DNA from 2 places in the Leptodesmis sp. genome. Region 2 is predicted to be linked to the other one. Evidence: predicted binding sites of a transcription regulator. Region 2 holds the regulator's gene; the other holds the start of a gene.
The links. Region 2 encodes NtcA, which controls nitrogen genes in cyanobacteria. Its sites were predicted from a motif close to TTTGTANNNNNNNNTACAAA; they were not measured.
Positions count from the first base shown of each region.

Region 1 (11,150 bases), on a different contig from region 2:
ACTGGAAAGCCTCTGGCACGAACTGGTAGACTTGGCTCAGGTTCTCGGTCTGGAAGCCCAACCTACCGCTGAACCCGAACCTGCCAGCGACCTGCGAGTCTCCCAAATCGAAGCCCTGATTCAACAACGCCAGGAAGCCCGCAAAGCCAAGAATTTTGTCGAGGCCGATCGCATCCGTAACGAACTCCAGGCCCACGGCGTCACACTCGTTGATCAAGCTGGCGGCGAAACTCGCTGGTACCGGAGTTGAGAAAATCCGTTTCTGACTCTACCCCGAAGCGATCCCAGGGCAATAATGAGATTGCTCCTGATGTTTATCAAATCTCTATCTGTACTTGGTTTTGATTGATTTTTGAACCGCCTTTTTAATGCTATTCGCTCGTGACCTTGCTATGATAATTAAACTAGGTTTTTGCGGATGTGGCGGAATTGGTAGACGCGCTAGATTTAGGTTCTAGTACCGTAAGGTGTGAAGGTTCAAGTCCTTTCATCCGCATTGTTGAGATAATGAAAATGATTCGTATCCTGATTGCTTTTCTGAGTGCTGTGATTGTCAGTTTTACAGGCTGGTCAACGGTGGCGATCGCGGCTGAAACCTTAACGTCTTCTGTTGCTCCTCAGCCATCAGAGATCGAGCAACCCGCACTGGCCGATTTGTTTAAAGATCTGGATGTGCTCTATCAAAAGGCTTTGGAGGCTACTAATCAGGGCGACTTTGCCACAGCAGAACAGTACTGGACGCAAATGCTGGAGCGGTTCCCCAAAAATCCCGCGGTCTGGAGTAACCGGGGAAATTCCAGGGTTAGTCAGCACAAACTGGAATCGGCGATCGCAGACTACAACAAAGCGATCGAACTGTTACCGGAAGCTCCCGATCCTTACCTGAATCGGGGCTCGGCGCTGGAAGGATTAGGCAAATGGGATGAGGCGATCGCAGACTATAACCACGTTTTAGAACTCGATCCGCAAGATCCGGTGGCCTACAACAATCGAGGGAATGCAAAAGCTGGCTTGGGCCAATGGGAAGCAGCGATCGCAGACTTTAAGCAAGCGATCGCTCTCGCTCCTGATTACGCCTTCGCCCGTGCTAACTATGCTTTAGCACTTTACCAGACCGGCCAATCCGATGATGCACTTCGCACCATGTACAGCCTGGTTCGCAAGTACCCTAAGTTTGCGGATATGAGAGCTGCCCTGACAGCCACTTTATGGGTAGACGGCAAGCAGGGCGAAGCTGAAAGTCAATGGGTCTCTGCAGTTGAACTAGATTCTCGTTACAAGGATTTGAATTGGATCAAAAACGTCCGCCGTTGGCCTCCCAAAATGGTCGCTGCCATGGAGAAGTTTTTGACCCTCAAGTCGTAGAAAAACCAAAAAATCTAGGGTGAAAAACCTCGATTCGTTCCATCCCTGCTTCTACAAGTAATGCTCCATTAGCGCACCATCGAGCTAAGAATGCCGATTCACTTCCTGCTGAAGCCAAGAATCCACAGGTTGACCATCCTTACGCTGCAGTTCAATCTCCACGACCATCACCTCTCCTAAACCAGGGGGAGCAGGTTTTTGGTGAAATTGAATCGTGTAAGCATTCGGATCCTCATTCCGCTCCTTCAACCAATCCTGTACCTTCATCACGGCAAACAAGGACTGACCTTGCTCGAACATACGAGTAATTTGCATCTGCAGGGTGTAAGGATTGAAACGGGGCATAGGAACCTCTGTAGTTAAGAGTTAAAAGTTAAGAGTGAAGAGTCGAGAAAAGTTCAGAGTAAAGAGTTAGAAGTGAAGCCTCTCCCAACTAAAATGTAGTAGATGAACACAAACTATCTTAATTCTTAACTTTCAACTCTTAACTCTTAACTCCTCAGGAGCCAATTCCAGCCAGGATATCCGCTGCGTGGGTTTCGGTATTAATTGCGGTATAAACCTGGCTGATTTTGCCGTCGGCTCCGATCACGTAGGTTACCCGTTGAGCGTAGGGAGTGCCATTGTAATCGCCCAGTACATCATAGGCTCTGGTAATCGTTCCATCGGTATCGGCCAGCAGTGGAAAGGGTAGGTTGAATTTGTTGGTGAATGCCTGGTGAGAGGCTTCATCATCCATGCTCACCCCAAATACGGTAATCCCTTTACTAAGGTATTGCTGGTAGTTGTCACGGAAGCTGCAGGCTTCTTTGGTGCAACCGGGGGTATCATCTTTGGGGTAGAAATAGAGAACGACGGGTTTACCTGCGTAGTCAGATAGGGTAACGGTGTTGCCGTTCGTATCTTTGACAGTGAAGTTGGGGGCGGTATCACCGACGGATAAAGGCATAGTGCAAATTCCCTTGGTTACGAAACTATTACGGATTGTAATATTAATGCGATAGATATTGATGCACTTCCGTTAGAACCCGTTGGGCACCTTCGAAAGTGAGGCGCTGTAGAGCCTGTTCATAGGGGAGCCAGGTAAAGTTGCGAATTTCTTCGGGCTGGCAGGTTACTGCTTCTGACTGTACAAAGGCTGGATAGTACAGCACGGTTTTTTCAAACTTTTGGTGATTCCGGGTGAAGCTGTACTGTTCGGAGAGGGTAATTCCGTCAATCAGTGTGTAGTCAGTGATTCCAGTTTCTTCGACAAATTCCCGGCAGGCCGCCTGTACAGCCGATTCTCCTGGGTCAGCATGGCCTTTAGGAAAGCCCCAATGTCCGGCATGATGCTGAATCAGCAGAAACTGATAACTGCCGTTCTGGTTCAAAATTGGGACGATGCCAAACGCTTCATCCTTAGCGATTGATGAACCCGCCATGCTAAGTTGTCATGATCAATGGATATTGATGTTAGATCCGGTTAGGTGATCCTGCAACCTATCATGGCGAAATGTTACTAAATGATTAGGGCGAGGAGGCGATCAGTCGTTCACCAATTAGAGTGACAGCTTCAATAAACGCTTCATGGTGAATTGGAAAGGAGCGCGAAAAAGAGAAAATTGTACTGGAAACAACTTTTTACCGACTGATCCGGTTGAGCAACCAGAGGGCGCTAACAATTCCGGCAAACTGAGCTAGGATCACATTAATACTGGCCTGCACCACAAATGTATCAGCGGGTTGAATAAATCGGGAGGGATCCGTATTGACAAACCCACCAATGCCCTGACTGAGTGCCTTACCGACCAATAACCCAACGATCGTCTCGGCTCCCAAAATGGCCAGTAGCATCCCCACCAGACTGACCATTAACCCCAACCGAATTGATTGAATTGTTTCTGATTTCTTGGGGCGATCGGATTTACTGCCAGCTAACCGACGACCCACAACCACATAGCGGGTCAAGGCCCAGTACATATTGAACACCAGGATGCCAATTCCAACGATTGTCAGCAAACCGCCCACCCCTGTTCCTGGATTTGTACTCACTCCCGTGGGAGTCCGGCCTGCAGCAACCGCAAAGATCAAAGTAATACCAGACACCACGGTTAAAACAAGCTGCGTCCAGAAGCTAATCCAGCCTGTGAGGCGAAAGGATTTGGCAATTTGCTGAATATTGGGTGGGGCATCGTCACGGGCGATCAGATTACGTATCATATCTGGTCAGAACCTGGCTTAACAGTCACCTGGCTCCATCTTACAAAGTTGTCAGAGTAGGCGGCTGAAATCATGCTTTAGTTTCGCACGGATCGCAGCATTCTGTTGGTGGATCAAGCCAGGATTAGTAGGGTTTGAAGTCAAAGCACTTTGCATTAGGATCTGAGTCAAATGTTCCTATGGTGGCTCATGTCAAATTCCACTTCTGCTCAATCTGTTTCCGGCGAATTGCCACTCGTCAAAATTTTGATTGTGGAAGATGACCCCATGATGCAGTTAGGGCTAGAACAAACCTTAGGGGATCAGGCACACTTTCAAATTGTAGGTCAGGCCGCAGACGGCCATACTGCTGTAGAAATGGCTCAGCAACTGCAACCGGATGTGATTGTGATGGACATTGGCCTACCCCGCCAAGATGGCATTGCTGCGACTCAACAAATTAAAGCTGTGTTGCCTGATGTGCGAATTGTAATGCTCACTTCTCATACCACGGAAACGGAAGTGATTGCCGCGCTGTCGAGTGGTGCAGATGCTTATTGTATCAAAGGGACGAATGTTAATCGCCTGCTGGCCGCGATCGCCGCTGCACAAGAAGGAGCTACCTATCTTGATCCCCAAATCGCCCGCCGTGTTATCAACCACCTCAAACTTCCACTATCGAGCGCACCTGTAGGGCAGTTGTCTCAGCGGGAGTTAGATGTATTGAAGCTAATCGTAGAAGGTTACAGCAATCAAGAAATTGCGGCGGCTCTCTATCTCAGCCCCAATACCATTAAGACTCACATCCGGGGGATCATGAACAAATTAGCTGTAGATGACCGAGTTCAAGCGGCTGTAGTAGCTCTGCGTACTGGCTTGATTTAGCTGGCTTAGTGCTTAGATACATCCAACTAGCAACAGATTAAGCAACTGGCAACAGATTAAGAGTACAAAATCACTATAAAGTTCAGGGGTTTCTCGATTGCCAGAGCTAGTTGTAAATGTTTTGGACGCATACCTTTTAGGAAACTTACTCTGGTAGGCAAAGCCTTATTAATTATTAATATCTTACTGTCACAATGTTTGTAAGTGTTACAGATTTTGTTCTCTACAATGAAAGAGACTGGGGTTATTCTAACCGTGAGGTATCTGACTACTGCTGATCTGCCATCTGCATGGTTCCGGGAACCCTAAAATGTTTACCTCGTCTTAGCTCAGACTGACGCAGGTTTGCCATGGCTCAATCTACACTAAATCTGTATTTACCTCCTCAGGTAAATTTATGCTTTAGATTGAGTCAAGTGTCTGGAATCCCTTGTTAAGTTAAGGTATTCCTGTAAAAGTGAGCACATCAAGCTCACAATTGCTAATTGAATGATTGTTGCTGGATGGGAAAGATGAAATTCGACGACATTTACAAATTTTTCGAAGCTCCGCCACCGTTCTATCTGAACAAGGAACTAGCTGTTTGCTATGTTCTGGCGGTTTTAACTCGTGGCGATTCCTACGGAACTGAATTGATTCAACTGCTAGAAACGGAATATCCGGCTTATCGACTTTCGGACACGGTTTTGTACAGTGCCTTAAAATTCCTGGAGGAAGAGGACATGATTACAGGCTACTGGAAGAAGGTTGAAGGGCGGGGACGGCCTCGTCGGATGTACCAGATCCAGGCTGATGCAGCCCAGCGTGCTCAAGATTTGGCACAGTTGTGGCTGAACTATGTAAAAAAGTACCGTACGGTTCCCAAAGCTCCGGGATTAGCCCATAGTGGTACAGTCTAGTTTCTGCGGTTCATGGACATTCCTGTTTTATCGTCAACGTTTCTGTTGACGATGCTTCTGGGTGTGGGGCTATTCTTCTTTATCCAGGCTTCGGTTAAAGATCGGACTCAATCAATCCGATACGGGTCTGATTTGTCAGAAGAGTCTCTTATATCCCAATTACAGCGGTACTTTGCAGAACGCTCCTATCAGATGCAAACCACAGAAGCAGTCCCTCAGCACTTCGTGTTTGAGGGGATCGTTCGACCCAGCGTTTTTCTGGCTGTGTTTTTAACTCTACTGGCTACCATTGGGCTGCTTTGTTTGGCTCTGGTGCTGGCGATCGCCTTTCCTCATTTATCTGGCGCACCTTATGCACTGGTTTTGATTTCCCCACTTGCTGGTCTTTTCTACTGGCAGCGAGCGAAACGTCCTGAGCAAGTTCTACTAAGACTTGAATCTGACCATGATGAATGGCCCCAATCATCATTTCAATCCTTCATTACGATCACAGCGCATCGGGATGAGTTAATTGAACTAGAGCGTGCGCTACCCCTTAAACAAGCCCCGTAAGTAGCACTGATGAATATTGGATAAGCCCTACCCAGAGGTTGAAAAACCTTTGAGCAAGGCTTATTCATTGAAATCATGAAACCGATTCAGACTGATGCAGACCTAACGAAGTGAAACTGCTTCTCGGCTGGTTCTTCCTCTGAGGGCCTCAAACTAGGGAACAGAAAATGATTTTCTTCGACATATTGAGCGCCGAACAATCCTTTCTCTGCCCAGAAGTACCGATCCGTGGTATGCTCATTACGCTTAACCAGTAATAGCGCTGGAGGAACAATTCCTTCTGCATGAATGAACTTCCGAGCTGCTGTTACAGGCTTGTCTTCCCCACACTCAATACTAAATTGAGGTACATTCTCCAGAATCCGACGACCCTCCTGCCGACGACGGCTTTTACGCTTGCGTCTCCTAGCCAATCCTGCTACCCCCTTACTAAATGGACAAATGTAGTGATGGTTACAAAATACGACGCTAAGTATATCGATTTGAAGCTAAAATTTCAATTTGTCTTAACCCTTTGATACAAAGATTAAATTATTCCAAATTAAAAAATAACTTTTCTGATCTACAAAGAAAGAAATCTAAAAATGGAGAATAGGATTAGTGACCCCTAGCTGAGGGGTATTTCATTTCAAGGTAGTTTCGCGATCGCTAATGGCATGTTGATGCCCGCCAGTTCTGAATTTGTTGCCCTCTGTCGCGCCCAAATTGGCATTCTCACCCAAGCCCTGGGAGCGTCGATCGCAGTCGTCTACCTCACACAAGAACTGGTAGAGGGATCTCAAGCTTCCCTGGTGCCCGTGGTTGTCTATCCAGAGGGAGGATTGGGAAGAGATACTTATCAAGGGTTATCCCTGCCGCCAGTGGTACTGCCCAAGGATACGATCGCTCAGTTACCCGCCAACGCCCAACCCCTTGCTTCATCACCGGAACCTTCAACCCTGACTCCAAGGCCCCTGTTGCCAGGCGGAAATAGGTCGTTACCCAGCGCTCAGAGCCATCCAGAGATCGGCCTGCCAAACCTGGTATTGCCAGGAACAACTCTGGTAGAACAACGGCAAATTGCCCTGCCCCTGGTGCATGAAGAGATCATGATGGGGGTGCTGCTGGCTCGACGAGACGATCGCGCCTGGCAGAAATGGGAACAGGAGCAGATTGAAGAAATTGCCAAAACCCTGTCGATCGCCTGTGTGATGGATCAACGTTACCAGTGGTTGGCCCAGGAACATCGGCAAGAGCATCTGATGCAACGGCAGCAGCATGATTTGATGGATAACCTGCTGCATCAATTTCGTAACTCCTTGACTGCTTTACAAACCTTTGGCAAATTGATCCTCAAACGCCTGCAACCGGGAAATCCCAACCGTGACATTGCCATCAATCTGACGCGGGAAACCGAACGATTACGAGAGCTTTCTCAGCAGTTAGAGTTCGTCTTGAAGGCAGGCTATTCGCCTTCCTTGCTACCGCTAGCCAGTTCATCTGCTGAGCAACCTGCCGATCTGGGAAATGCGGCTCTGGAAGCTCCACCTCCTACCTCCTTACAAAATACCGGGTTCCTACCAGGAATGCGGTTGCCTGTGGAGCGGTGCCTGGTAGAGGACATCTTAGACCCCTTACTGTCGGCGACCCAGACGATCTCGCAGGAAAAATCGCTGACTCTGCATTCTGTTGTACCAGACGACCTTCCCCCTGTGTGGGCCAATTCCCAGGCATTACGAGAAGTGCTGAACAACCTGTTGGAAAATGCCGTCAAATACACTCCTGCAAACGGGTTGATTCTCGTCCAGGTGGAGGCAACAGAGACTCAACCCTGGCTCACTATCTCTGTCACCGACACCGGGCCAGGAATTCCAGAACAGGATTTACCCCATATTTTTGAACGTCATTTTCGGGGTGTTCAGGCTCAAGGGGAGATTGGCGGTAGTGGCCTGGGATTGGCGATCGCCCAAACCCTAGTGACTCAAATGCATGGCACTATTCAGGTCTTCAGTCCGGCGTTACCGGAGTACCTGAACCTTCCCGGTGCTGTTCTCCCATCTGATCAGGGGTCAGGAACTAGCTTTGTAGTCAAGCTGCCTGTGGCGTTGGAGGGAGAGGAGTCAAGAAGTGAGGGGGTGAAGGGGTGAGGGAGTGAAGCTTCTAGCTACTCCTCTACTCCTCTACCCCTTTACTCCTCTACCCCTTTACTAACACTTACTGAATCACTAAATCTGAGTTCAATGTCAGGTTCAGGTCTGCATTGGGATTGACAGTGAAGAGGTCAATGCGATCGGCAAACAAAAGGCTTAACCCAGCGCCTACCACGGCTCCAGGAATGACTTCCCAGCCCTCAATTTTGCGATCGCCCGTGACGGCTGCAATGCCTAGTGCCGCACCCGCACCGACTAGAGTTCCAGCCACGATCTTGTCATTGGAAACGCCTTTGCGGATCTGTTCTGTGGTGGTAATCAGGTTAGACGCAGCATCGATCCGATACCGTCTGCCATTGGGTAACACCAGTTCACCCGCGACAAATTGAACCCCTTGGGGAGTCGTTCTCAGTTGACCGACCACATCACTGCCAGCGGGAATCAATACCTGCCCCTGGGAAGTGACCACGTTCTGAGCCACCTTCATAGTCAGCGGAATCGGTGGCTCGTTCTTCGCTAACAACAGTCTATCTACCCCTGGATATCGAATGGGAATGACGGTGCCGGCAGGAATTCTGATCCCCACCGGGCCTCCCACAATGTAGGGGGATTGCACGGGCGGCAGTTGTCCAGTGCTGACCAATGCCTGATATACAAACGCTGCAACATCGGCACGGCTGGCGGTCTGGTTAGGATTCAAGTAGCGAATATCGGGATAATTGACCACCATCCGACGTTCTGTGGCAGCAGCGATCGCAGTACGAGCATAGGGAGGGATGGTACTGGCATCCGCAAAGATGGATAGAGTGGTATCAATGGGTGTGGTAGGGAGATATCGCAGGCCGCTGGCTAAAGATACCAATACTTGAGCACGGGGAATGTTTTCTTCGGGTCGGAAGTTGCCACCGGGGTAGCCGGACATAAAGCCCATTGTATAGGCTCGCTCAATTCCTCCCCGGTTCCAGAAATTCGGCGGTACATCTCGAAATTCGATCGGCTCTCGAATTTTGGGCATATTGAAAGCCCGATTGATCATGGCCGCAAATTCAGCCCGGGTGACGGGTTGCTCTGGACGAAAGGTGCCATCGGGAAATCCCACCACAATCCCACGTGCCGCTAATCCATAAATAAATGGGGCTGCCCAATAGTCCCTCGATACATCCGGGAAAGCAGTTTGAGCAGCAGTTTGGGCAGAGGTTGGGGCAGCCATGACAAACGGTGCAACTGTCCCTGTTGTAAGAGTCAGGGCAACTAGCAGAGCCGTCCCTGATTTCAAAGTACTGGATTTCACCATGGGTGGATTCTCCGAGAATGGGCGATTAGCAGCGTCTTTTTTGGGAGCACTCCTGCCATACTGAAAATATTCAGCAGAGTAAAATAACAAGACCGCTATCCCAAATGGGTTGTTAAGGAACTTTCTGAATCGGGTACATAGACCGGGAAATACCTTAAATTCCCCTACTAGACTGAGCTATTCCAGAAAGCCTATTGAGGATGCAAATGCATGATACTCCCAGAAACGTCTACTGAACGATTAATCGACGTTTACTTTGGGAGTATCAAAGTTCTGCTAACCCCAGAGGCTGCTTTTTATTCTTAAGCCTCGATAATCACCCGCAAATTGCCGCGTTTTTTAGAAACCCGGCAGGCTGTTGCACCGTTGGCCCGCTCAAATTCCAGGTCTAACAGGGTGGGGCCAACCCGGAGATTATGCAGGGAAAGGGAGGAAATCGAGGCAGGCAATGTTGGGTCAATAATGCGCAGGGTATTACTGGGAGCATCAGGTACCAGGTTGACCATCATGTGCAGTAATTGGAAGATGCTGCCCGTAGCCCACGCTTGCGGGGTGCAGGCGACTGGATATTGCACCGGATCACTATCGTCGGTACGCTCAAATCCGCAAAAGAGTTCGGGTGGACGTTGATAAGGCTGGCGCTTGGTCATATCCAGAATTCCTTCAGCCAGTTCCAGCGCCTGGTCAATCAGCCCCAGAGAGCGTAATCCCATGGCAGTTAAAGCATTGTCATGGGGCCAGACGGAGCCGATATGATAGCCCATCGGGTTATAGGCTGGAGATAGGCTGCTGAGTGTGCGAATTCCCCAACCATTGAACATATCGGGTGCCCGCAACCGTTCAGCGACACTGTAAGCTTTCTCCGGAGTGAAAATTCCCAGGCTCAGACAATGGCCTGGATTAGAGGTGATGCTGTCTACGGGTTTGCCTTCCCCATCCAGCGCCAGAGCACAGTAATCCTGGTCTTCCATCCAAAAATCCCGGTTGAAGCGGAATTTTAGGTCGCGGGCTTCTTCTTCCCAGCGATCGGCCAGGTCAATTCGTTTCTTCATCCGGGCAATTTGGGCTAACCGAACCTTGGCCGCATACACATAACCCTGCACTTCACAGAGGGAAATTGCCCCCTGAGCCAGTTGCCCGCGACGATTAACAATGCAATCTCCAGAGTCTTTCCAGCCCTGGTTATCCAGCCCCCGCCGAGATTTACGGAAGTAGCTCAGGTAACCGGTTTCCTTCATGCTGCGATCGATCCAGTCCATCGCTGCCAGAGCATTGGGCCACAGGGCCTCCAGGGTTTCCTGGTCAGCCGTCCAGGCGAAATGCTCGGTATACAGCATGATCCAGAGCGGGGTTGCATCCACGGTGCCATAGTAGGGTGTATGGGGAATTTCCTGGCAGCGGGCCATCTCACCAAAGCGAATTTCGTGCAAGATTTTACCCGGTTGCTCATCTCGCCACTCGTCATCTTCTTGCCCCTGGTAATAAGCCAGAATTTTCAGCGTTTCACGGGCAATTTGCGGATCCAGCATCAATACTTGAGAAGCCGCAATGATAGAATCCCGACCAAACAGCGTGGAAAACCAGGGAACTCCAGCAGAAAGTGCTTTGCCCTGGCTAAAGGTTTGCCGCAGGAGATAAATATCTTGCTCTGCCCGCTCAATAATTTGATTAAAGGTATTTTTGTCGGCGCGAATTTGCGTCACCTGTTGCCGCCAGCTTTGTTCTTCCATGACTTCAGCGGCTTTGGCCTGTCCTAGAGTCACGGGAGGGCTAACGGTAGAAGCCGATCGCCCATTAATCAGCATTTGTAGCCGATAACCGAGAAGTTGCTTCTCGTGGGACTGC
Region 1 covers NZ_JBRAGO010000003.1:9,111-20,260, reverse strand. The annotation lists gene cysS (cysteine--tRNA ligase) at 1-250, shown strand, start outside; tRNA gene ACUVQO_RS01155 (tRNA-Leu) at 415-496, shown strand; gene ACUVQO_RS01150 (tetratricopeptide repeat protein) at 508-1,365, shown strand; gene ACUVQO_RS01145 (hypothetical protein) at 1,450-1,710, opposite strand; gene ACUVQO_RS01140 (peroxiredoxin) at 1,865-2,314, opposite strand; gene ACUVQO_RS01135 (bis(5'-nucleosyl)-tetraphosphatase) at 2,358-2,789, opposite strand; gene ACUVQO_RS01130 (DUF3611 family protein) at 2,989-3,567, opposite strand; gene ACUVQO_RS01125 (response regulator transcription factor) at 3,757-4,431, shown strand; gene ACUVQO_RS01120 (PadR family transcriptional regulator) at 4,944-5,330, shown strand; gene ACUVQO_RS01115 (cofactor assembly of complex C subunit B) at 5,343-5,882, shown strand; gene ACUVQO_RS01110 (DUF3155 domain-containing protein) at 5,969-6,295, opposite strand; gene ACUVQO_RS01105 (sensor histidine kinase) at 6,539-8,008, shown strand; gene ACUVQO_RS01100 (S-layer homology domain-containing protein) at 8,076-9,305, opposite strand; gene ACUVQO_RS01095 (amylo-alpha-1,6-glucosidase) at 9,608-11,150, opposite strand, start outside.
Region 1: a site for NtcA is predicted at 6,323-6,342, ahead of ACUVQO_RS01110 (DUF3155 domain-containing protein). Genes of this name have one in related genera too.

Region 2 (11,150 bases):
ATCTGACGTTTTTTCCAATTTGCAACAAGTCTATTGATTTCGATGCCGATTAATTGCCCAGTACTTCAATGGTAAAGAGTTGCTGCATTGAGTCCAGGTAGGGTTGGAAGAGTTCGACTTGGTGAGGCTCCAGACACTGATTCATCGCTTGTTCCAGTAGCTCGACCAGAGAGCGTACCAGCCACCATTTCACTTTCAGGGGCGGATAGAGCATCACACATAATAGAAACAGTTCTTCCTGAAAGGCAGCAATGCTATTTTCCAGGGTGCAAACGCAGAGATAAATCTCAAACATTTCCACATCTCGAATGCTGGAGACCTGCACTGCAGAGGACGATAGAAAACCGCTGAAGGACTGGTAGTTACCTACATCTTGAATCACTTTCTGACATACTTCCTGGGCAATGCGACCACTCTGAGGCAGCAGGGCTTGCACGCAGCAAGGGGGGCAGAATGTTCAGAATGATTGGCAGCCACTTCATAAGCCCGCTGCAGAGGCATATACAGATGATCATCGAGTACCTTAAAGTAGTCCTCAATCAGAATCCGCTCAGCATCAGAAAGTGGCTCCAGTAATTTTTGCCCAGTATAGTGAACTTGCATACTCACAAGTCCTAGGGTGCGAGGGTCAGGAGTTGATACTGATTTGCGAACTCGACCACACTCTGGGCCAATGACGGTCGCCAGACTTTGAGGTGCCTTGCCTTGATGGTAGACCTCTAATACTTTTTCAAACAGTCGATGAGAGTCGCGGGCAATTTGCCAGGGGTCAATATAGTGGGGATTGATCCTATGCCGTTGTACCTCTGCAGTTAATAGAGATTCTGTTTTACTCCACACCTGAGCACTGGCAAAGTTAAGAGACTTCAGCAATTTTGCGGCCGTTTGTGCCCGTCCTTCCAGAGAAGAAACTTCACTGAATCGATCGCGATCGCGGTTACTCAGCACATGGGAGTAACTTAATAAGTTCTGGACATACCGCTTTCCCCACAATTTTACCAGCGCAGGAAAAGTCTCTCAATCGCCAGAATCAGACTCAGGATTAGGCATAACTCTTGATGAAATAAGTACACACCTAAAAATTAAGCTTCCCTAAAAGCGACTTAAACAAGCAAACGAAAAGAAATGCCAAAGAAATCCTTTAGGTACTGCAACAGAAGTAATTCAGCATTAATTTTTATTTGTCAGAGAGTTGCTGCAAGCTAAGCAGGCACTCGAATTTTTTGGTTGCCAGAGAGTTCAAAGGCATCGTGAATGACTTGTAACGCCTTCACTCCATCCGCTTCAGCCACGACGCAACTGACCTTAATCTCAGAGGTCGAAATCATTTGAATATTGATTTGATGCTGGGCGAGCGCCGCAAACATCCGCGCGGCCACTCCGGGTTGGTTCACCATCCCTGCCCCTACAATGCTGACTTTGGCGATCGCCGGATCCACCACGACCTCACCGCATCCTAAATCAGGAGACGCAGCTACAATAGCCTGACGCGCAGATTCCGCATCCATTTGGGCAACAGTAAAGGCAATGTCACGAGTGGTTTCACCGTTGGCTAAGCGGCATCGCTGGGATTGAATGATCATGTCTACACTGACATTATGATCGGCCAGCAGTTGGAAAATCCGAGCCGCCATCCCTGGTCGATCGGGGACATGACGAATTGCCAAACGTGCTTGCTTTTGATCCAGGGCTACACCGCGAACGGGAGGGAGGGGGGAATTTTGGATTTTGGATTTTGGATTTTGGATGGGGGCAGCCTCTTGATCAACGGGAGAAGTATTGACATCGAAGGCCAGACAGAGGGCGGAGATCGCCCGATCACAATCTTCCTCAGCAATCACACAACTGACTTTCACCTCTGAGGTAGAAATCATGCGGATATTCACTCCTGCTGCGGCCAGGGTGGAGAACATTTGCGCGGCCACACCGGGGCGGCCAATCATGCCTGCGCCCGAGATCGAAACTTTGGCAATTTGCTGCTCGACCATCACTTCTGCATCCGTCGCCACTGGAACTCCACCATACAGAGCGGGAATAATGGCATTGGCAACCGCTTCCGCCCGGTTCAAAGAGTCTTTGGCCACGGTGAAGGCAATGTCATTGGAATTGCCCTCATGGATGGATTGAATAATCAGGTCTACATTCAAATCCTGGGTGGCAATCTCGCCAAACAAGCGGGCGGCGACACCGGGACGATCGGGAACACGCAGCAGAGAAACTTTTGCCTGATCGGTATCAAATTCCACGGCATCCACGGCACGGGTCAGTTCCAACCCTTCCAGCGATCGTCCACTCGGCGCGTGGGAAATCACCCAGGTTCCCGGATCCTCCGTCCAACTGGAGCGCACCACCAGCGGCACACCAAAATTACGGGCAATTTCCACGGCGCGAGGATGCAACACTTTTGCTCCCAGGCTCGCCAGTTCCAGCATTTCATCACTGGTAATTTCAGCCATTAATTGGGCATCTGGCACCAAGCGTGGATCTGTAGTCAGAATTCCCGGCACATCGGTATAAATTTCGCAGTAATCGGCATGGAGGGCTGCAGCCAGAGCTACCGCTGACGTATCTGATCCACCCCGTCCTAAAGTCGTGATCTCCAGGTCATCGGTACTGCTAATTCCCTGAAATCCTGCTACAACGACTACTTCTCCCTGCGCCAGGTGACGATTCAGGCGATCAGTTTCAATCCGCAGGATCCGGGCACGACTATACTCCGCCTCCGTGACAATTCCTACCTGAGCACCTGTGAGTGAAATAGCGGGCTGTCCCAATTCCTGTAAGGCCATACTCAGGAGAGCGATTGACACCTGCTCCCCAGTAGACAGCAGCATATCCATTTCCCGACGGCTGGGGTTAGCGGAAATTTCACTTGCCAGTTTAACCAGGCCATCGGTGGTTTTGCCCATCGCTGATACCACCACTACTACAGCATTGCCAGCCTCTACAGTACGTTTAACTCGCTGAGCCACGGCCTGAATCCGCTCCACCGTACCAACTGACGTACCCCCATACTTCTGAACTACTAATGCCATAGCCGCTTCACCAACCCAATATATGAGCCTGCTCAACTCCAGGTATCATTAATCAGTATTCATTAAACCTCAAGATCAGCCTCTCGACCGTTAAACCTTTAATGTGAGAAGAGCAGGACGTAAGCCGGGTTCTGTTCTCCCAATTGCGGTGCAACCAGGGGACGGTTATCTATCTGGATCATCTGTTACCAGATGCCTCAAGCGGACTCGTAAAGATGCAGTACATCCTTACCGGAGCGGGGAAAAGACCAACCGTTGCTCCTGCGGCCTTGCTTCCAACCGGGGTTTACCGAGCCAGCACCTCTCGATGCTGCTGGTGCGCTCTTACCGCACCTTTGCACCCTTACCTAACTAGGTCCTAGGTCCTAGGTGCTAGGTCTTAGGGGAGTCCCAAGTCCCCCATTCCTAGTCCCGAGTCCCTGGTTTTGGCGGTATGTTTCTGTGGCACTATCCTCACGATCGCTCGCACTGGGCGTTACCCAGCAGGTTTGGTCTTTCGGAAGCCCGGACTTTCCTCGGACTGTTGGCACAATCCGCAACCGTCTCGCCTACTCTTCTCAATTTCAGTTTAATCGGGAATGGGGATCAGGAAATGGGGATTGGGAAGTGGTAATCGCAATCAGGCAGGAGAAAGATGGCTTTTAGCGTGGAATTTACTCAAAACTCTGAACTTTCAACTCTCAACTCCCCTACTTTGGATTCCACGGCAAGCCAGCTTTCCAGGGTAGTTTTTTTAGTTCCAGGCGGCAGCGAATTTGGGTACGATCGCCATCTATCAGGGACGTTGGCCCGATGAAACGAAGGGCCAGATCTAAAAAGATCTCCAGGGAATCCACTTGTTCGACAAAACGAACAAATCGCCGTTTTTCAGCAGCTTTTTTGCTCGTTTTTAGCGCATTAAAGTCCAGCAGGGGTTTATCGACTTCTATCTTCAACGCGACAGGGGAATCTTTAGATTCGTTACGTTTCAGGACATCCTCAGCAGTAATGGTTTCTTTTAAGGTGGTTTTTGGAGCAATGCTACTAAAGGGTTGAATTTGAAACAGATCCAGGGTGCTGCCCGGTACGAGGCGGGTCACTCGGCGCGATCGCCCCATTAAATTCGTTAATGCACAATAATCCCAATCAACATAAATAGAATGAGTACTGGATTTATTCTCAATATCGATACTAAATTGTTTAAATTTATCAATATTATCTTTCTCTTTTTTATTCATTTCATATCGTTTATCAAAATTACAACTGATGCCAATTATATCTTGCAATTGCTGATTCTCTAGTTGCGTTTTGAGATAGTCTTCATCTAACTTGACGGTATATTCATCATTAAAGCTGTTAGCTATTTTAAATAGAGCAACACCAATCAGAACCAGATAAGTCGTTAATAAAATAGCATCGGGAAGTTCCAACAGTATCCATTTGGCCTGCTTTTCGTCCTCGCAACAGACCAAATAAATCATCCATAGAGTCGGGTCGAGCAACATCATCGGCGACCTAGTGGAAAGACAATCCTTTTCGCAGAGACAGCAGGACTGCCCTGAAGGCTGGAAAAGTTTTCAAACCAACCTTTTTGACGGAAGAAACCAATCAGGGCAGTGGCAATGCCAAACATCACCGCAAGACACACTGGATATCCCCAATACCAGTTCAGTTCTGGCATATTGAAGGGCGATTTCTCCGGGTTGAAGTTCATGCCATAAACTCCGGCAACGAAGGTGAGGGGGATAAAGATAGAGGACATGACAGTCAGAAATTTCATGACTTCATTCATTTTATTACCTACGGAGGATAAATATACATCCATCAAACTGGAAGCCAGCTCGCGGTAGGTTTCCACCATGTCCAGAACTTGCACTGTGTGATCATAACAATCTCGCAGGTAGATCCTGACTTCATCGCTAATCAGATGACTGCCATCTCGAATCAGGGAGTTGATGGCATCCCGCTGAGGCCAGATGGCTCGTCGCAGGGTTAGCAGTTCCCGTTTCAGATCGTGGATTTTCTGCAAGGTCTGGCGGGTTGGGCTTTCAACCACTTCGTCTTCCAGTTCTTCCAGTTGCTCCCCGTAGACCTCCAATACGGGAAAGAAACCATCAATGATGGAGTCGATCAGAGCATAAGCAAGGTAGTCGGGGCCATTTTTCCGAATTGCTCCTTTACTGGTACGGATCCGATCACGGATCGGGCCAAAACAGTCATATCGGGGTTCCTCTTGCACGCTGAGCAAGTAATGTTTGCCCAGGATAAAACTCACCTGCTCGCTTTCAAAACTTTTGCCATCATCCCGCAGTGTCACCATTCGGGCAATGATTAACAGCTGATCGTCGTGTTCTTCCACTTTAGGCCGCTGAGGCACATTCACCACATCTTCCAGCACCAGAGGATGTAAGGAGAAGACATCACCTAGGCGTTGCAAAATCTCTTCACTCCCTAAGCCTTTCACATCCACCCAGGAAACAGATGTACTGTCTAGATAGGGAGTAATTTCTTCTGGAGTTTCTAATTCCTGCCGCGTCGCGTGAGCTTCGTTATAATCAATCAGCACGATGATGGGAGGGGGTGCCTCAGGATCAATATCGAGGGTGCCAGGAACATCTCCTGGATTGTCATAAAAATAATCCACGTAGGATTCGTCCTCATCCAGTTCGCTGTTCACCACTGGCACACTAAAGGAGCGTGGGCGATTGTCCACCATACTGATTCACCTCAAAGTTGTCAGGTTTGAATTAGTTCTGTGGTTGCGATCTGTCCTGCGATCGCAGTAAGACTTTGCCATTGTCAGCCGCCACAAATTCAACTTTCAAAGGGCCAGATGTAAAGGTTTTTTCTGCCGCCACAGCGCGGAGTTCAATCATCTGATTGTACTCTCGAATTTTCTCGATAAAAGCGATCAGATTCTGCACCCGGCCAATCTGTACCGTATCGGCCACAATTCCCAACCGTTGTGCCCGAAACCCCGCCGCAGCCAGTAAGAGATTAATCCGTTGCTGAATTTGGGCATCGCTCATCGTAGCAGGATTCAGGGAGGTAGCAGCCACTACGTCCCCAGGCTGGAACACCACCTGGTTAAGAATCGCTTCTGCAAACACTTGAATAGGAGCTTCCCCGATCAAGTAGTTCGCTGCCGAAGAAATCCGCACGAGATAGTCCCGACCATTATCAATCTGCCTCACCAGTTGTTCAACTTCGGCTTTGGTAATTTGAATGATTTGTTGCTGTTCCTGCGTGCCTGGTCGCGCCAGTTGGATAGCATTGCGGTTCGCTTCTCGTAAGAGTTGATCTACTGCCACCTGAGCCATTGCTGGATCTACAATCCGCACGACGGCTGAAGCCAGTACCTGTCCGCGCTGAACAGCCACATTGCCCCGCCGCAGTCCCTCTGCTTCCCGTTCCAAGCGGGCAATTTCCTGTACCAGATAATCCTGCTGAGCTTCCAGGCTCTTCAGTTGTTCCTCTCGCTCCCGAATCACGGCATTTTTGGCTTTAATTTCTTCCTCCCCTTCCGCAATTACCCGCAGGCGTTCGGCCTTCAGTTGCTCAATATCCGCTCGAAACCGTAGCACCTGATCGGAGACAGTCGCCAGTTGTCGCTGGTTGCGCTCAAGCTCAGCCTGGGTTTGCAGACGACTGGAGGTAGCTTTGTTACGCTCCACGATCGCACTCTGCAGAGATTGATTAGTTTCCTGGAGTTGCTTCTCCGCCGTCTGTCGCTGAGACCGTGCCTGATTCAGTTCCGTTTCGATCTGCCGCTTCTGGTTGTTGACTGCATCCAGTTGTCCTCTAGCCGTATCCAGCTCACCTCGTGTTTTTCTCAGTCGCCGTTGAATCGATTCCAGTTCAAAGATGCCCGTTCTCAAGGGGCCGCTGAAGCCCAACAGAATTCCCAGTGTAGAAGCGGCGACGACCGTTCCTGTCAGGATCGTTATCAGCGTTGCCGTTCTCCGAGGGCGCAGGTTAAACAAACTGAGGCGAGCTTTGCCCACCCTGGTGCCAATGCGATCGCCGATCGTGGCAATCACTCCACCTAAGACTAAAATCGCCAGAATTAGAATTAGCCCGCTGGACATTTACGCTCCCAACACCTGCTGCACCTGACAAAACATCCAGTCTGGGGCAGTGTATCTACAGCCTACCCTACTGTGAATTCAGTTGGTTTGAACATGAAATGGGGAGCGAAGGGGAACAACTAAGTAAACTGCTGACTTAAGGTTACTGGATTATGGACTGTGATTTTCTTTTTGTGGATGGAGATCATATTGTCCTGACGGAGATCGCCCAGAAGGCGGGTAACGGTAACGCGGGTAGAGCCGATTGCTTCTGCGATTGCCTGATGAGATAACTTGAGGTCGATCGTGATGCCCTCCTTAGTGGGAATCCCAAAATCGCGGCACAGGATCAGCAAAAAGCTAACCAGGCGAGATCCCATATCCCGGTGAGCTAGCGTTTCGATCATCATCTCGGTTTGTAAAATCCGGGACGACAACCCCTGCAACAGTAACATGGAAAGCTCCGGATTGTCTTTCAGCGATTTTTCCACCTGCTCAATGGGAACAGACAGCAACTCGACGGGCGTAAACGCTACAGCGTGATAAAAGCGATCCGAGCGATGCCCTGTAATCAGAGACAACACCCCAAACACACTATTTTCCCGGAGCAGAGCTACAGTAATCTCTTCCCCAGCCTCATAAACCCGTGACAGTTTCACCGCTCCCTTTTGGAGAAAATAGACCCGTTCCGCTGGATCACCCGGAAAAAAGATCGTCTTTCCACGCTCAAAGGCTTCGACGACTGGCGGAAAAGCTCCACCTCCCATCTGACGGAATACCGATGCCAATGGTTTATCTTGCGTCACAACCATGATCCCCTACTCGGAGCGTCCTATTGCTCACAACTGTTGACTCGTTTAATAAAACTCTGTAGTTTAGAATACTTAAACTTACTCCAGTGCCGTTTTTTGTGCTCCTTGTTACAGATTTCAGCTTTTTGGCTGCTTTTCAAACGACTAGAACCCTTAATGTTCAAGGCTGAGGCGGATCATACGCAACTTGAGCCGTAACCAGAGTAAAGCGTTTGCTGTCAAGGTCAGGCAGTTAGCGATCGCGCTGCCAGAGGTTCAGGAGTAGCCCTACTGCCTGACAGAAGCTAAATACCTCAAGATTAACAGTATATTAACCGAAAACGATTGGTTTGACCGTTGTGTCCCATCTTTGAGTATTCTCTTAATGGCTCCTAACTTAACACTAGGTATCTATGCTGGACTTGACAGGAAAAAATGCCCTCGTAACGGGGATCGCTAACAACCGCTCGATCGCTTGGGGGATCGCCCAGCAATTGCATAAGGCCGGAGCGAACATTGGAATCACCTACTTACCAGACGAAGAACGGCGGGTGAAAAAAATTGCCGAATTGGTAGAACCCGTCCAACCCAGTCTATTCCTGCCTTGCAACGTGCAGGATGACACTCAAATTCAGGACATCTTTGATACGATTAAGGACAAATGGGGCCGACTAGACATTTTGATCCACTGCCTCGCCTTTGCCAACAAGGAAGATTTAACGGGCAGTTTTTCAGACATCTCGCGTCAGGGATTTGCCACGGCTCTCGATGTCAGTACCTATTCCCTGGTGAAACTCTGCGGAGCCGCCAAACCGTTAATGACGCAAGGTGGCAGCGTTGTTACCCTCACTTACCTGGGAGGTGTGCGCGTGATTCCCAACTACAACCTGATGGGCATTGCCAAAGCCGGACTGGAAATGAGTGTACGTTATCTGGCGGCTGACCTTGGCCCGCAAAATATCCGGGTGAATGGTATCTCCGCTGGCCCCATTCGAACGCTCGCCTCGTCTGCCGTCGGTGGCATTCTCGATATGATTCGCCGCGTGGAAGAAGTAGCTCCCCTGCGCCGTACTGTCACTCAAACTGAAGTGGGCAACACCGCTGCCTTTCTTTGTAGCGATCTATCTAGCGGCATCACCGGCCAGATTATTTATGTCGATGCGGGATACGAAATTTTAGGTATGGCCTGAGTGCTATAGAAATCGGGTTTCTGGAAGTCGAGTTTGAAAATCCCGACTTCCAGGTCGTCACAACAGATGAGATGCCAACCCGATCGCTCCTCCGGCCAAGACTAACCAGACGGAGCTAATTTTGAAACGAAATACGGCGATCGCACTCAAAATAGCCACAACCAGAGTTAATCCATCCACTAAGGCGGCTCGTCCCAGGGTATAGGTAATTCCGGCCATCAGTCCCAAAGAAACTGCATTCAGGCCATCCAGGAAGTTACTGGCCCAGGAAGACTGACGCAACCTGAGTACCCAGGGATAGACCGCTCCCACCAGCACAAATGCTGGCAGAAAAATACCGATCGTTCCGGCGAGCGCTCCCGCATTGCCAGCCAGCAAATAGCCAATAAAGGTGGCCGTAGTGAAGACAGGCCCAGGGGTAATCTGGCCGATCGCCACGGCATCCAACAACTGTTGAGAGGTGAGCCACTGGTTGCGTTCCACCAACTCCTGTTGCAAAAAGGCCAGCAACACATAGCCACTGCCATAAAGCACACTCCCAATTTTGAGAAAGAACAGGAACACACTCACCCAACTCACGACTGCCCCAGTAGCTGCCGTACTTCCTGCTTGAGCCAGCATCCCGGAAACTAGCATTAGGATGGAGTGAAGGCTGGAGTGGCGGATTTGCCAGTTTTTGACCAGCATGACAGCCAGCCCCAGCAACATCAAAGCCAGAATTTCGTTTGCTCGAATGAAATAGGCAGCGATCGCGACCATATCTGCCAGCAGCGTAGGCCCATCCTTAATCGCTTTCTTGCTCAAACTCCACACAGCTTGAACCACAACCACAATGATCACAGGCTTGATCCCATACAGCAGCCATCCTACTTGAGGCAGGCAGACTTTGATACTGCTGGTAAAGCCCAGCCAACCCCCAGACAAGCAGCATAGCAGGCAGAATAAAGCAACCTCCGGCAATCACTAAGCCACGCCATCCCCCCCGTTCATAGCCGACATGAATGGCCAGTTCCGTGGAATTTGGCCCCGGAATCAGTTGGGTAATGCCCAGCAAATCCAACAACTTTTCCTGACTCATCCAGCGACGGCAATCGACCACTTCTTGATGAATCATGGCAATATGGGCGGCTGGACCACCGAAGGAAATCGTCCCCAATCGCAAAAACAGAGTTGCCAGTTCTATGAGCCGCTGCCGTTGCTCTCGGTGGAACAACGCGGAGTAAGCAATGGGTTCTGGCCCTTCCTGGGGTGTTCGGATATCCTCAGACACGGAGTTCTCCTAGTCTTTTGTGTTTTGTGTAATATGGAGATAGACACCGCGGGGCTGTAACGGTTTCGACGTTTTGGCGAACGCTACATCGTGATGCAGGTCGAGAGCGGGCTACCTCTCGTAAATCAATGGCTCAAACAACGTACATGCGAACAACATCGTACCTTTTGCTCGTAAGCAAGCACTCGTTGCTGCCTAAACACCTCTAACGGTTCGAGCGTCCGTCATTTGACTCCGTTAAGGATGATGGACCAACCTCAACGGATGCGCCAGACCACCGCCTCTGGTCGGTATCTGGCTAAGACCTTACCAGAGCATCCCATCGTCCGGGATAAGAGACGATTCCTGCGCTGAGGGTTAGAGGCGCTAAACCTGTGAATGAACGGTGTACTAATACCCAAGGCGGACACGGGTTCGACTCCCGTCAGCTCCATAGCTTATCCTCATTCATTAGCCGTACCAACAATAGGGATGGAATTTAAGAATGTTCTGAAAGCATGCTTTCCGGGCTGAATAGGTGAGTGGCAGTCGGAAGGCGGAATCATTTATGGCGCAGTCCAACCTGGTGAGGTTAGCAAAGCGAGGAGACACGATCGCGATCGCAACGCTTTTGAATCGAGCTTTTCACAAGCAAAGGGTGATCGTGCAGGTACAGTTGCAGGGTTCCTGTTTAAAGATTTTGCTGGAAGGGAAACCCTTGCCAGACCAGAGTCAGGCGATCGCCCTGATTCATCAGAGAATGCAGCGATTACAACCAGAGCGGATTAATTCAATTCAGGTCTATGGGCGGCAACCAGGAGCGACCAGACCCCTCTGGA
Region 2 covers NZ_JBRAGO010000011.1:32,209-43,358, reverse strand. The annotation lists gene ACUVQO_RS04115 (hypothetical protein) at 1-53, shown strand, start outside; gene ACUVQO_RS04110 (hypothetical protein) at 50-382, opposite strand; gene ACUVQO_RS04105 (hypothetical protein) at 379-993, opposite strand; gene ACUVQO_RS04100 (aspartate kinase) at 1,203-3,035, opposite strand; RNA gene rnpB (RNase P RNA component class A) at 3,141-3,590, opposite strand; gene ACUVQO_RS04090 (hypothetical protein) at 3,725-4,522, opposite strand; gene corA (magnesium/cobalt transporter CorA) at 4,519-5,730, opposite strand; gene ACUVQO_RS04080 (DUF3084 domain-containing protein) at 5,762-7,102, opposite strand; gene ntcA (global nitrogen regulator NtcA) at 7,222-7,893, opposite strand; gene fabI (enoyl-ACP reductase FabI) at 8,286-9,062, shown strand; gene ACUVQO_RS04065 (chromate transporter) at 9,120-9,902, opposite strand; gene ACUVQO_RS04060 (chromate transporter) at 9,847-10,332, opposite strand; RNA gene ssrA (transfer-messenger RNA) at 10,383-10,768, shown strand; gene ACUVQO_RS04050 (hypothetical protein) at 10,880-11,150, shown strand, end outside.